One region of the Nocardioides cavernae genome, then DNA from elsewhere that is predicted to be linked to it. Evidence: predicted binding sites of a transcription regulator. Region 1 holds the regulator's gene; each other region holds the start of a gene.

Region 1 (4,093 bases):
ACCTGGACGATCTCGGTGGGGGCCGGCTGGCCGGCCTCGCCGGTGCCGACCGCGCCACCGGCGAGCATGAACGCCACGCCGAGGACGAGGAACAGCGACGTCAGGAAGACCGCCAGGCGGCCGCGACGGGTCAGACGGACCGTCGAGCGGGCACGCGGGATGGCGGTGAAAGCGGGGGCAAGGCTGAGGGTGCTCATGGTGGCCTCCTGGGGAAGTTCAGCCGGTCGTGTTCTGTCGAGCGAATGTCTAGTCGGACCCACCGACAGTGGCCTTGGCCACCGGGTGTCGATCAGATGTTCGATCGAACGTGTGTACGACGTTAGAGCACGTGTTCGAACAACTCAAGCACCTTGTCGAACAAATGTTCGGCGTGTTCGAACGGACCGTCAGCGGCGCTTCATGGCCCGTCGCCCCTGGGCAGCGAAGAGCCCGGCCGCGTGCTGCATCAACCCGGGCGCGAGCGCCGAGCCGCGGACGACTCCCCCGCGCCAGCCCGGCACCGCCCGTACGACGCGCCGAGATCCGACCAGTGCGACAGCCGCGGCCGCGACGTCGGACACGTCAAGGATCGGGCCGCCGGAGTACACCAGCTGCGAGCCGAGGCCGGACGGGTCCTGGGCGGCGAGCATCGCGGTGTCGACCCCGTCGGGGCACAGGGCGTGGACCCGCACGCGACGCGGGGTCTCGGCGTTGACGGAGGTGGAGAGCGAGACGACCGCGGCCTTCGTGGCGGCGTACATGCTGTAGCCCGGCACGGGCCCGAGGCCCGCGAGCGAGGCGATGTTGACGACGTCCCCGCCGGCTGCGCCGAACGCCGCGAGCGCCGCGCGGGTGCCCCACGTCGTACCCAGCAGGTTGACCTCGACCAGCCGGCGCACCTGCTCCTCCGAGAGGTCGGCGAGAGCTCCGTCGTCACCGACACCGGCGTTGTTGAACCACGCGCTCAGCTCGCCGTGCCGCACAGCCTCCTCGACGACAAGACGGTGAGACGAGGGATCGCGTACGTCCTGGGCGAGGCCGGCGACCGCGCCGATCTCCGCCGCCGTCGCGGCGGCCGCCCGGCCGTCGAGGTCACCAATGACGACGCGGTGCCCGCGGGCGACCATCAGCTCGGCGATCCCGCGCCCGATCCCACGGGCCCCACCCGTCACGACACAAGAGGAAGGAGAGTTGGTCGACATGCCCGGACACTAGCGACACGCGGCTTCGAACAGGTGTTTGATCCTGTGGCGTCCCGAGGTCTACGGTGGGCGCACCAGATCCTCCCTGTCCAGCCGCGGACGGAGGGGTCGACGCAAGTGGAGGACGCATGGCCAAGCAGGACGACAAGAACGTCATCGAGATGCCCGACGGCCCCCCGGACGCCACCGGCCTGACCCCGCGCCAGCAGCGGGTGCTCGCCACGATCAAGGACTCGATCGAGACCAAGGGCTACCCGCCCTCGATGCGTGAGATCGGCCAGGCCGTCGGCCTCACCTCGTCGTCCAGCGTCGCCCACCAGCTCCGCGTGCTCGAGGGCAAGGGCTTCCTCAAGCGCGACCCCAACCGCCCCCGCGCCCTCGAGGTGTTCCTGCCCGAGGTGATGGCTGCGCGGCGCAGCATGTCGAGCAACGACGAGACGTCCTACGACGAGACCGGCATCGGCGACGCCAACCCCGTCGCCACCAACGTCCCGGTCGTCGGCCGCATCGCCGCCGGTGGCCCGATCCTCGCCGAGGAGCAGGTCACCGACGTGTTCCCGCTGCCCAAGCAGCTCGTCGGCGAGGGCACCCTCTTCCTCCTCGAGGTCTCCGGTGACTCGATGGTCGACGCGGCGATCTGCAACGGCGACTACGTCGTCATCCGCCAGGAGCAGACCGCCGAGAACGGCCAGATCGTCGCGGCGATGATCGAGGGCGAGGCGACCGTCAAGACGTTCCAGCGCAAGGACGGCCACGTGTGGCTGCTCCCCCACAACGACGCCTACGACCCGATCCCGGGCGACAACGCCACGATCCTCGGCGTCGTGACGGCGGTGCTCCGCAGCCTCTGACGAGCAGCGAGAGGCGCGCCGACCAGCCAGGGTGCACGATGGCGGCATGAGCAACGTCGAGCAGTCCTATGACTACGTCATCGTCGGTGCGGGGGTAGCTGCGGCAAGCGCCGTGAAGGGCATCCGTTCGCAGGACGGGGCCGGCCGCATCGCCGTCCTCGGCTCCGAGCCCGACAAGCCGGTCTACCGGCCCGTCCTGACCAAGGACCTCTGGCTCAAGGACGACGAGACCCTCGAGGGTTCCTCGCTCGCTGGCGACCTCGACGACGACGCCGCCGTCGACCTGGTCACCGACACCACGGTGACCGAGATCGACCCCGGCGCGCACGTCGTACGCCTCGCCGACGGCAGCAGCGTCGGCTACGGCAAGCTGCTGCTCGCCACCGGCGCCGAGCCCCGCGTGCTCGCCGTCGACCCCGGACCGCGGGTCATCTACTACCGCACCGCCGCCGACTACCAGCGGCTGCGCGCCGTCGCCACCGAGGGCAGCCACGTCGCGGTCATCGGCGGTGGCTACATCGGCTCGGAGATCACCTCCGCCCTCGTGCAGAACGGCGTGCAGGTCACCCTCGTGCTCGACCTCGAGGACGTGCAGGAGCAGATGTTCCCCCGCGCCCTCGCCGCCACCCTCACCAAGGCGTTCGCCGACCGCGGCGTGACCGTCGTGCACGGCTCGGTGGAGGGCGGCCAGGAGGACGACGGCGGCGTACGGATCCGCCTCGGCGACGGCACCTCCATCACCGCCGACGCAGCCGTGATCGGCGTCGGCGTCCTCCCGCGCACGGGCCTCGCCGAGGCCGCCGGGCTCGAGGTCGACAACGGCGTCGTGGTGGACGAGCACCTGCGCACCAGCGACGCGGACGTGTACGCCGCGGGCGACGTCGCGTCGTACCCCGACGCCCTCCTCGGGCGCCGCCGCGTCGAGCACGTCGACCACGCCGAGAAGTCCGGCGAGCACGCCGGCAAGGTGATGGCCGGCGCCGACGAGGCCTACGGCTACACGCCCTTCTTCTGGTCCGACATCCTCGACTACGGCTACGAGGCCGTCGGCGAGACCAGCAGCCGGCTCGACATGGTGGAGGACTGGAAGGACGGCGAGATCGGCACCGGCGTCGTCTACTACCTGAAGTCGGGGCAGGTCCGCGGCGTGCTGCTGTGGAACGTCTGGGACAGCGTCGACAAGGCCCGCGCGCTCATCGAGGAGACCAGCGAGACCCCCATCCCCGACCCGGAGTCGCTGCGGGGGCGCATCCCGTTCGGGTGAGGGAGGGGCGCGGTCCGTGTAGCCTCGCGGCGATGTCTGCCGCCGGCCCCGACGCTCCGCCTCCGGAGCTCTTCCGCACCCGTCCGGGCAACCGGCGCCGGCTGACTCCTGACGCCCAGGCCGAGGTCGACCGGCTGGCCGCAGCAGGCGAGGCGTCCGCGTGGCTCAGCCCGCTGGCGTACAACCTCACGATCAGCCACAGCCATCGGTTCGTCTGGTACCGCGTGGCCAAGGTCGCGACGCGCACGATCCGCCACCACTGCGAAACGCACGGCATGAGCATGGACGTCGACCACGCGATGCGGGTGCGCTACCCGCTGGCGAGCTTCGCCGACTACTTCACCTTCGCCTTCGTGCGCGACCCGCTGGATCGCTTCGTCTCCGCGTGGCACGACAAGGTCATCGACAACAACTACTACGACTTCGACCCGGCCACCCACGAGCGGATGCAGGTGGTCGAGGAGTTCGCGCGCTGGACCGCAGCGCAGGACCTGTCCGCCGTTCCCGGCACCGACCAGCACCTCACCCTGCAGAGCCGGATGATCGACCTCAACCGGGTCGACTTCGTGGGTCGGCTGGAGACGTTCGACCGGGACTTCGCCGAGGTGTGCGAGCGCATCGGAGCACCCGCCGTGCCGTCGGCGCCGAAGAACCAGACCGCCCCCGGCGGCCGCGACCGGCAGGTCTCCGCCGAGCTCCGGGAGCTGGTGGCCACGATGTACCGACGCGACTACCAGGTCCTCGGCTACGAGCCGCCCGCCTGACTCCGTCCGTACGTCATGGGCACCGGTTGCTGC
Region 2 (4,093 bases), 3.2 Mb from region 1:
GCCTGGTCAAGGAGCACGCGCTCCTGCTGTCCAAGGCCGCCGCTGAGGTCGCGGACGCGCAGATCCGGCACCGGGGCACGTTCGGCGGCGCGCTGGCGCACGCCGACCCCGCCGGTGACCTCGGTGCGCCGGCACTCGCGCTCGGCGCACAGTTCGTCATCGCCGGTCCCGGTGGCACCCGCACGGTCGACGCCGCGGACTTCTTCGTCGACCTCTTCGAGACCGCCATCGGCGACGACGAGATCCTCACCGAGGTGCGGATCCCGAAGCACACGGGCTGGGGTGCGCACTACGAGAAGTTCGTGCGCGTGGCCCACCAGTGGCCCATCGTCGCCGTCGCCGCGACGGTGAAGGGCTCGATCGACGAGGCGCGCGTGGGCCTGACCAACATGGGGTCCACGCCGTTGCGGGCGACCGCCACCGAGCGGGCCCTCGCCGGCGCGAGCGCGACGGAGGACGGCGTACGCGAGGCATCCCAGCTCGCCGCCGAGGGGACCAACCCGCCGTCAGACCTCAACGGCGCCGCCGACTACCGCCAGCACCTCGCGCGGGTGCTGACGGGCCGGGCCGTGCTCAAGGCGGCGGGTGTGTAGATGGAGCTGAGCCACCGCTTCACCGTCCCGATCGGCGTCGAGGAGACCTGGGCGCACTTCAACGACATCGCCTCGGTCGCCGAGTGCTTCCCGGGCGCCCAGGTGACGGAGGCCGACGAGGAGTCGTTCTCCGGGTCGGTGAAGGTCAAGCTCGGCCCGATCGCGCTGCTGTACAACGGCAGCGGCACGTTCGTGGAGAAGGACGCCGAGGCCCACCGCTTCGTCGTCGACGCGAAGGGCAAGGACAAGCGCGGCAACGGCACGGCGGGCGCGAAGGTCACGGTGTCGATGGCCGAGGCCGGCGGCTCGACCGACGTGTCGGTGGAGACCGACCTGGCCATCACCGGCAAGCCGGCGCAGTTCGGGCGCGGGGTGATGCAGGACGTCTCCGACAAGCTGCTCGGGCAGTTCGTCGCCTGCCTCGAGCAGCGGCTCGCCGGTCCCGTCGAGTCGACCGACTCGTCGCCGGAGGCCGCGTCTCTGATGGGTGGCGAGGCGAGCGATGCGGGGGTGGACGATCCTGCCGCGCCCGCAACACCCGCGCCGCCGGCACCGCCCGCCCCGCCGAAGCCGCCGCCGCGGGAGCCCGAGGCGCTCGACCTCGGCAGTGCGGTGCTCCCGGTGCTCGCGAAGTCGTACTGGAAGCAGGCGCTGGCCGCCCTCGTCGTGCTGGTGCTGCTGCGGCGGCTGCTCAAGCGTTGACGCTCGACCGCGGCCGGCTACGCCGAGTTGAGCACGGCGTACGCGGCGAAGACGGCGCAGCCCGAGATGATCGCCAGGGAGCAGCCAGCGGCGACCGCCGCAGCCGCCGACCAGCGACGCCGGACCAAGCTGAAGAGCATCACGAGCAACGCCGCGCCCAGCACGCTCAGCAGCGCCCACTCCTCGAAGTCGGTGCTCGACCATGCGCCCCCGCGTGACCGGTCGTCGACCAGGAACCATGCCACCAGCGAGACCGACGCCTGGACGACGAAGGCCGTGGGGACGAGTCGACTCGCAGGTGGCCACACCGGGGCGCGGCCCTCGGTCTGGAACGACATGGGCGTCAGTATGCCCGGCTAGAAGACGTTGAGCGGGCGGAACTGGACCGACATCCGCGGTCCGGAGTGGGCGACCTTGGGCACGGCGTGCTCCCAGGTGCGCTGGCACGACCCGCCCATCACGACCAGGTCGCCGTGGCCCATGGTCAGCGCGATCGACGCACCCCCGCCCCGCGGGCGAAGCAGCAGCCGGCGGGGGTCGCCGACGCTCACGATGGCGACCATGGTGTCGGCGGTGCGGCCGCGGCCGATCGTGTCGCCGTGCCACGCGACGGAGTCGCGACCGTCGCGGTAGTAGCAGCATCCGGCGGTCACGAACGGCTCGCCCAGCTCGGGGAGATAGTGCTCGCTGAGCGCCGTGCGCGCCTGTGTGAGCGCGGGATGGGGGAGCGGGTCGGCGGCGAGGTAGGTGTGCACCAACCGCGGCACGTCGACCACGGAGTCGTACATCTCGCGCCGCTCGGCCCGCCAGGGCACGCGATCGACCAGTGCGGAAAACACGGCGTCGGGGTCGCAGAGCCAGTTGCGCTGGACGTCGACCCACGCTCCGTGGGACAGCCGTTGACGCTCCGGCGACAGCACCGTGGAATCCGCGGTGTCGTCGGCGAAGAGGGACGTCTGGAAGTCCACGAGTCCCATGGTACGCGATGTGTCGAACATCCGTTCGAACATCAAGAAATTGTCAAGGCTTTGCCACAGGCTTGGTCAATTTGCAGACTGCCGGTCCAGCCCAGTCCTAGCCTGAGTGCCATGGACCCCGTGGAGCTCGTCGTCCCGCGCCAGCGGGCGCTGAAGCACGTCCAGGTGCGCGAGCACGTGCGGGGCCTCATCGAGACCCAGCCGCCCGGTTCTGCGGCTCCGTCCGAGCGTGAGCTCGTGGCCCGTTTCGGCGTGGCACGGATGACCGTACGCCAGGCGCTCGACGCCCTCGTCGCCGAGGGTCTCCTCGAGCGGATCCCGGGCCGTGGCACCTTCGTCGCCCAGCCGCCCCGGACCTCCGGCCGGCTCACCTCGTTCACCGAGGAGATCCGCCGCCGCGGGATGCTGCCGGAGTCGCAGACGCTCCTCGCCCGCGTGGAGCAGGCCGGCCCCGGCGTCGCGAGGGCGCTCGACATCTCGCCCGGTGACCCCGTGCTCCACTGGCGCCGGCTGCGCCGCGCCGACCAGGCCATCGTGTGCGTGGAGGACGCCTACCTCAACGAGGTGCTGCTGCCGGGCTTCCTCCAGCACGGCACCCCCACCAGTCTCTACGAGGCCCTCGGCGCCAGGGGTCTGCGCCCGACCGAGGTCGAGGACTCCATCAGCGCCGACCGGGCGAGCGCCGACGAGGCCGCGATCCTCGAGGTCGACGAGGGCGACCCGGTGCTGCGCCACGCGCGCCGTGCCGTGTCCGACGGCCGCATCGTCGAGGTCTCGCGCACCTGCTACCGACACGACCGCTTCACGGTCTACCTCCAGCTCAACGACCGCTGAGGCCCGCGAGCTCGCGCTCGAGGTTCGCCCGCGCGGCGTCCTCCCACAGCTCGCGCGCGTGCGAGGTGCTGAAGAGGTGCGCCCGGGCGACCAGGTCGCGCAGCACCGCTGCCCGGCCGGCCCGGAAGTCGTCGTCGCCGACGTGCGCGAAGTCAGCCCGCACCCCGGCCACGTAGGCGTCGTACCGCCAGCGAGGCGCGGCGAGGATGCCCAGGTCGGCGTCGCTGAGCGCGGCCCCTGCCGGGTCGTCCCCGGCCGGGCGGTGCTCGACGGTCATCCGCACCAGCCGCGCCACCTCGTCGGCCCGGGTCGCCGGCAGCGCATCCTCGGCCCAGCGCGCGGAGCGTTCCTCGTCGTCGTCGGCCCCGTCGTAGACGGCGTCGTGGAACCAGGCCGCGAGGGCGACGAGGGTGCGGTCGAACGGGACGCCCGCCGCGGCGAGCACGTCGAGCCGGTCGAGCACCTCCTCGAGGTGGCGCAGGTCGTGGTAGCCCGCCCGGTCCCAGGCCGCCAGCAGGTCGTCGCGCAGCGCGTGGTGGTCGGGCAGCGGCCAGCGGTCGACGAGGCTCACCGCTGGGTCGCCTCGTGCAGCTCGCGCGCCTCGGCGTGGCCGGAGGCCATCGCCCACCGGATCGTGCGGGTGGCTGCGGCTCCGAGCACGCGGTCGGTCACCGGGGGCACGCGCGGGAGCCGCAGCTCGCGGCGCGCGCTGGCCGGCAGCAGGCCGATGGCGGCCGAGGCGAGCGCGAGGTAGCCGGGGCGTGCGGCGGCCGGCAGGTCGGGGTGCAGCAGCAGGAAGCGGATCGCCTCGTGGGCGGCTGGTGTCCCGCGGAGCTCGGGGGCGTACGCCGCCAGGGTCCCGCACAGGTCCTCCTCGGACCGCGGGGCGTCGACCACGCCGAGGTGCCCGGCTGCGACGGCGGTCTGGGCGACGTACTCGTCGCGCTCCGCCCCGGTGAGGGGTCGGTGGCCGTATCGGTCGTGCGC
Region 3 (4,093 bases), 1.9 Mb from region 1:
GCCGACCTCGGTGAAGCGGTCGAGCAGCTCGCCGGCGAGCTCGTCGGGCACGCCTCGCTTGGCCAGCTTGTCGGCCAGCTCCTTGCGAGAACGTGCCTGACCGGTGAGGGTGTCGAGCAGGATCTTGCGGGCGACGGCCTCGGGGTCAGCCTCGAGCTCCGCCGCCGCGGCTTCCTCCCGGGCGAGCCTGGCTGCCTCGCGCTCCTCCCAGGTGCGGGTCGCCTTCCGACCACCCTTGCGGCCCTCACGGCGACCGGCGCCCGCGCGCCCGCCGCGGGGACGGGCCGGACGTGGCTCGACCGGCGTGGATGGGGTGTCCCCCACCCACGCCTCCACTCCGAGCCCGACGTCACCGACCCAGTCGGGTGCGGGACGATTCTCTTCGTTCATCGACCGGTCTCGACACGCATCATCGACCTCGCAGGCTCGCTCGATCGCTTGCTCGACCTGACCGCACCCACGCCGCCCTCTCGTTCCTCGAGGGCGGCTGTGCGATCAGAAGTCATTGACCCCGATGGGCTCGTCGGTCAGGTCGTCGCCGGGCTTGTCCACCGCGGGAGTCACGCCCAGCTTCTCGAGGATGAGCTTCTCGATCTCGTTGGCGAGGTCGGGGTTGTCGCGCAGGAAGTTGCGCGAGTTCTCCTTGCCCTGGCCGAGCTGGTCGCCCTCGTAGGTGTACCAGGCGCCGGCCTTGCGGATCAGGCCCGCCTCGACGCCCACGTCGATGAGACCGCCCTCGCGGCTGATGCCCTTGCCGTACATGATGTCGAACTCGGCCTGCTTGAACGGCGGGGCCACCTTGTTCTTCACGACCTTGACGCGGGTGCGGTTGCCGACCATGTCGGTGCCGTCCTTCAGCGTCTCGATGCGACGCACGTCGAGGCGCACCGAGGAGTAGAACTTCAGGGCGCGACCACCGGTCGTGGTCTCCGGCGAGCCGAACATCACGCCGATCTTCTCGCGCAGCTGGTTGATGAAGATCGCGGTGGTGCCCGAGTTGTTGAGGGCACCGGTCATCTTGCGCAGCGCCTGGCTCATCAGTCGGGCCTGGAGGCCGACGTGGCTGTCGCCCATCTCGCCCTCGATCTCGGCCCGGGGCACGAGCGCGGCCACCGAGTCGATGACGATCAGCGACAGGGCACCGGAGCGGATCAGCATGTCGGCGATCTCGAGCGCCTGCTCACCCGAGTCGGGCTGCGAGACCAGCAGCGCGTCGGTGTCGACGCCGAGGTTCTTCGCGTAGTCGGGGTCGAGCGCGTGCTCGGCGTCGATGAAGGCGACGATGCCGCCGGCTGCCTGGGCGCTGGCCACCGCGTGGAGGGCGACCGTCGTCTTTCCGGAGGACTCCGGACCGTAGATCTCCACGACACGACCGCGCGGCAAGCCGCCCAGCCCGAGGGCCACGTCGAGGGCGATCGACCCCGTGGGGATCACCTCGAGCGGCGCACGCGTCTCGTCGCCCAGTCGCATGACCGAGCCCTTGCCGAACTGCTTCTCCACCTGTGCGAGCGCGGCGTCGAGGGCCTTCTCGCGGTCTGCACCAGCCATAGCTGTGTCCTGTCTTGTCGTCGTGTCGTGTCGTGAGAGGTACGTCTGCGACGCTAGGGCGAGCCACCGACAGTCCCTGATCAGAACGGTCGAACGCTGTGGACAACCTCGCCCCTCGTCGTACCTGTGGATGCACAGTAGCCCGAACAGGTGTTCGACGAGCGCTTCGACACCGGCGTGTCGACGCCGAACCTGCCCCGGGTGCGAGGAACGGCCGGTGCGGCTCAGGAGTGACGGCGGGTAACGGCGCCGGCGACCACGACCGCACCCGCCAGCAGCGCGGCGAACGTCGCCAGCGCGGGGTAGCCCAGCTCGCCGACGATGACCCCGGCGAGGGCTCCTCCCCCGGCGGCGGTGAGCGCCATCGCCATGTCGGAGGTGCCCTGCACGTCGGTGCGCGCCTCGATGGGCGTGCGGTCGGCGATGACCGTCGACGCGGCGACCGTCGCGCAGGACCAGCCGAGGCCGAGGAGGAACAGCCCCGCGAAGATCTGCCACGAGGTGCCCTGCGGGGACAGGCCGCACAGCGCGAGCGACACCAGCAGCACCACTCCCCCGGTGACCAGGACGGCCGACCGGCCGAAGCGGTCGGCGGCCCAGCCGACGAGCGGCGAGAAGGCGAACATGCCGAGCACGTGGATCGAGATGACGAACCCGATGACCTCGAGGTGCGCGCCGCCGTGCTCCATGTGGAGCGGCGTCATGATCATCACGGTCACCATCGCCGCGTGGGTGCAGGCCATCGCCACCACTGCGGCCCCGACGGCCGGCACGTCGCGCACCACCGCGGCGAAGCGGCTCCACGACCGGCCCCGCGGCTCGGGACCTGCGCTCGGCACGACCCCGGCCGTCTCCTGGGCGAGGAGCAACGGGTCGGGCCGCAGCCGCCACCACACCCACCCGGCCGCGACGACCAGGACGACGGCGCCGATGGCGAAGCCACCGGTCAGCTCGGGCACGCCCATGGAGCGGGCGACGCTCGCTCCGACGCCGGTGAGGTTGGGGCCGGCGACGGCTCCGACGGTGGTCGCCCACACGACGACCGACAGGGCACGGGCGCGGTGCTCCTCGGTCGCCAGGTCGGTCGCGGCGTAGCGCGACCCGTTGTTGACCGCCGTGGTGGCTCCCAGCATGAGCGCTCCGAGGAGCAGCACCGCCATGGAGTCGACGACGCCGGCGACGACGGCCAGGACCGCACCGGTCGCCCCGATGAGGTAGCCCGCGACCAGGCCGACACGTCGCCCGCGGCGTCGCATGACGCGCGCGAGCCCGTAGGCGGCGGCCGCCGTGCCGAGGACCTGGAAGGTCTGCGCGAGGCCGGCCATCGTCTCGCTGCCGGAGATGTCGCGGGCGAGGAGCGAGGCGGTCGCGACACCGATGGTGACGCCGACCGCGCCGACCGCCTGGGAGACGACGAGGGTGCGGACCGTACGACGCTGGACGTCGGCGACGGTGAGGCCTCCCGCGAGCCGGGTGGTCACCGCTGACTGTCCGGGAGCTCGAGCTGGCGATGCACGGCGGCCCACACCTGCTTGGGCGGCACACCCGCGTCGAGCGCCTCCTGGGTCGTGCGGCCGTCGAGGTCGCGCACGACGGTGAGCTCGGCCCAGGTGCGGGAGTAGGCCCGCCCGAGGGTCTCGTCGAGCCGCGCCCAGAACTCCGTGTGCCTCATGGCGACACCCCATCACGGACCGCCCACAGCTCGAGCCAGGTCTCCCCCCGGTCGCCCCCGAGCCCCTGCCGGACGACGACGTCGCCCCAGCCCGCGCGGCGGACGACGGCCTCGACGGCGGCGGCCTGCCAGTAGGTGAAGTGCCGCGGGCCGTTGATCGTCCCGTGGGTGGACCAGCCCTCGCCGTCGCCCTCCTTGAGCGACATGCACAGCAGGCCACCGGTCCGGGTGACCGCCGCCAGGTGCCCCAGCACGGTGGCCAGGTCGTCCCGCGCGACGTGCAGCAGCGACGCGTTCGCCCACACGGCGTCGTACGGCCCGTCGAGCGAGGACAGGTCGTCGACGAGGGGGTCGAGGTGGTCGCACGTGTGGCCCTGCTCGCGCAGCAGCGCGACGAAGGCGGGCGTGACGTCGGTGCGCCGCACGGCGAGGCCGAGCTGCTCCATCAGCAGCGCGTCACGACCGCCACCCGACCCGATCTCGATCACGCGTGCGCCCGGGCCGAGCCGGTCGGCAAGCTGCTCCAGGGCGGCGCGGACCGAGTCCGGCACGGCCGCGGTGCGGGCGACGTACGCCGCTGCGTCGCGGTCGTAGGACCGGACGGTCTCGCTGGTCACGCCGGCGCCGCCACGTCGTGGAGGTGGTGGACGACGTCGTGCAGGTGGTAGCGGCCCAGGGTCTCGACGGTGAACTCGTCACCGTTGGAGCGGAGCCCCCGGCGACCGCGCGTGGCATCGGTGACGGAGGCGTAGAGCATCGCCACTGCGCGGGCGGCCTCGACCAGCTCGGCCGCGACCGCCGTGGGGTCCTGGCTGCCGTAGGCGCGCTCGACCGCGGTTACGTCCTGGTCCCAGTTGGCGAACGTCGGGACGT

What was found. The regulator LexA, encoded in region 1, represses DNA repair genes until DNA is damaged. The targets are predictions, from matches to a motif close to TCGAACANNTGTTCGA.
Region 2: a site for LexA is predicted at 2,286-2,301, ahead of JOD65_RS21605 (alpha-ketoglutarate-dependent dioxygenase AlkB). Genes of this name have one in related genera too.
Region 3: a site for LexA is predicted at 1,691-1,706, ahead of recA (recombinase RecA). Genes of this name have one in related genera too.

The regions. Positions count from the first base shown of each region.
Region 1 covers NZ_JAFBCA010000001.1:1,403,229-1,407,321, reverse strand. Annotated here, with positions in the region: gene JOD65_RS06560 (LysM peptidoglycan-binding domain-containing protein) at 1-197, opposite strand, end outside; gene JOD65_RS06555 (SDR family NAD(P)-dependent oxidoreductase) at 387-1,181, opposite strand; gene lexA (transcriptional repressor LexA) at 1,310-2,032, shown strand; gene JOD65_RS06545 (NAD(P)/FAD-dependent oxidoreductase) at 2,079-3,296, shown strand; gene JOD65_RS06540 (sulfotransferase family 2 domain-containing protein) at 3,329-4,060, shown strand.
Region 2 covers NZ_JAFBCA010000001.1:4,578,441-4,582,533, reverse strand. Annotated here, with positions in the region: gene JOD65_RS21620 (FAD binding domain-containing protein) at 1-593, shown strand, start outside; gene JOD65_RS21615 (SRPBCC family protein) at 594-1,295, shown strand; gene JOD65_RS21610 (hypothetical protein) at 1,313-1,633, opposite strand; gene JOD65_RS21605 (alpha-ketoglutarate-dependent dioxygenase AlkB) at 1,652-2,272, opposite strand; gene JOD65_RS21600 (GntR family transcriptional regulator) at 2,384-3,106, shown strand; gene JOD65_RS21595 (HD domain-containing protein) at 3,093-3,677, opposite strand; gene JOD65_RS21590 (oxygenase MpaB family protein) at 3,674-4,093, opposite strand, start outside.
Region 3 covers NZ_JAFBCA010000001.1:3,336,728-3,340,820, forward strand. Annotated here, with positions in the region: gene JOD65_RS15660 (regulatory protein RecX) at 1-390, opposite strand, end outside; gene recA (recombinase RecA) at 496-1,548, opposite strand; gene JOD65_RS15670 (MFS transporter) at 1,773-3,029, opposite strand; gene JOD65_RS15675 (DUF3046 domain-containing protein) at 3,026-3,220, opposite strand; gene JOD65_RS15680 (class I SAM-dependent methyltransferase) at 3,217-3,837, opposite strand; gene JOD65_RS15685 (DinB family protein) at 3,834-4,093, opposite strand, start outside.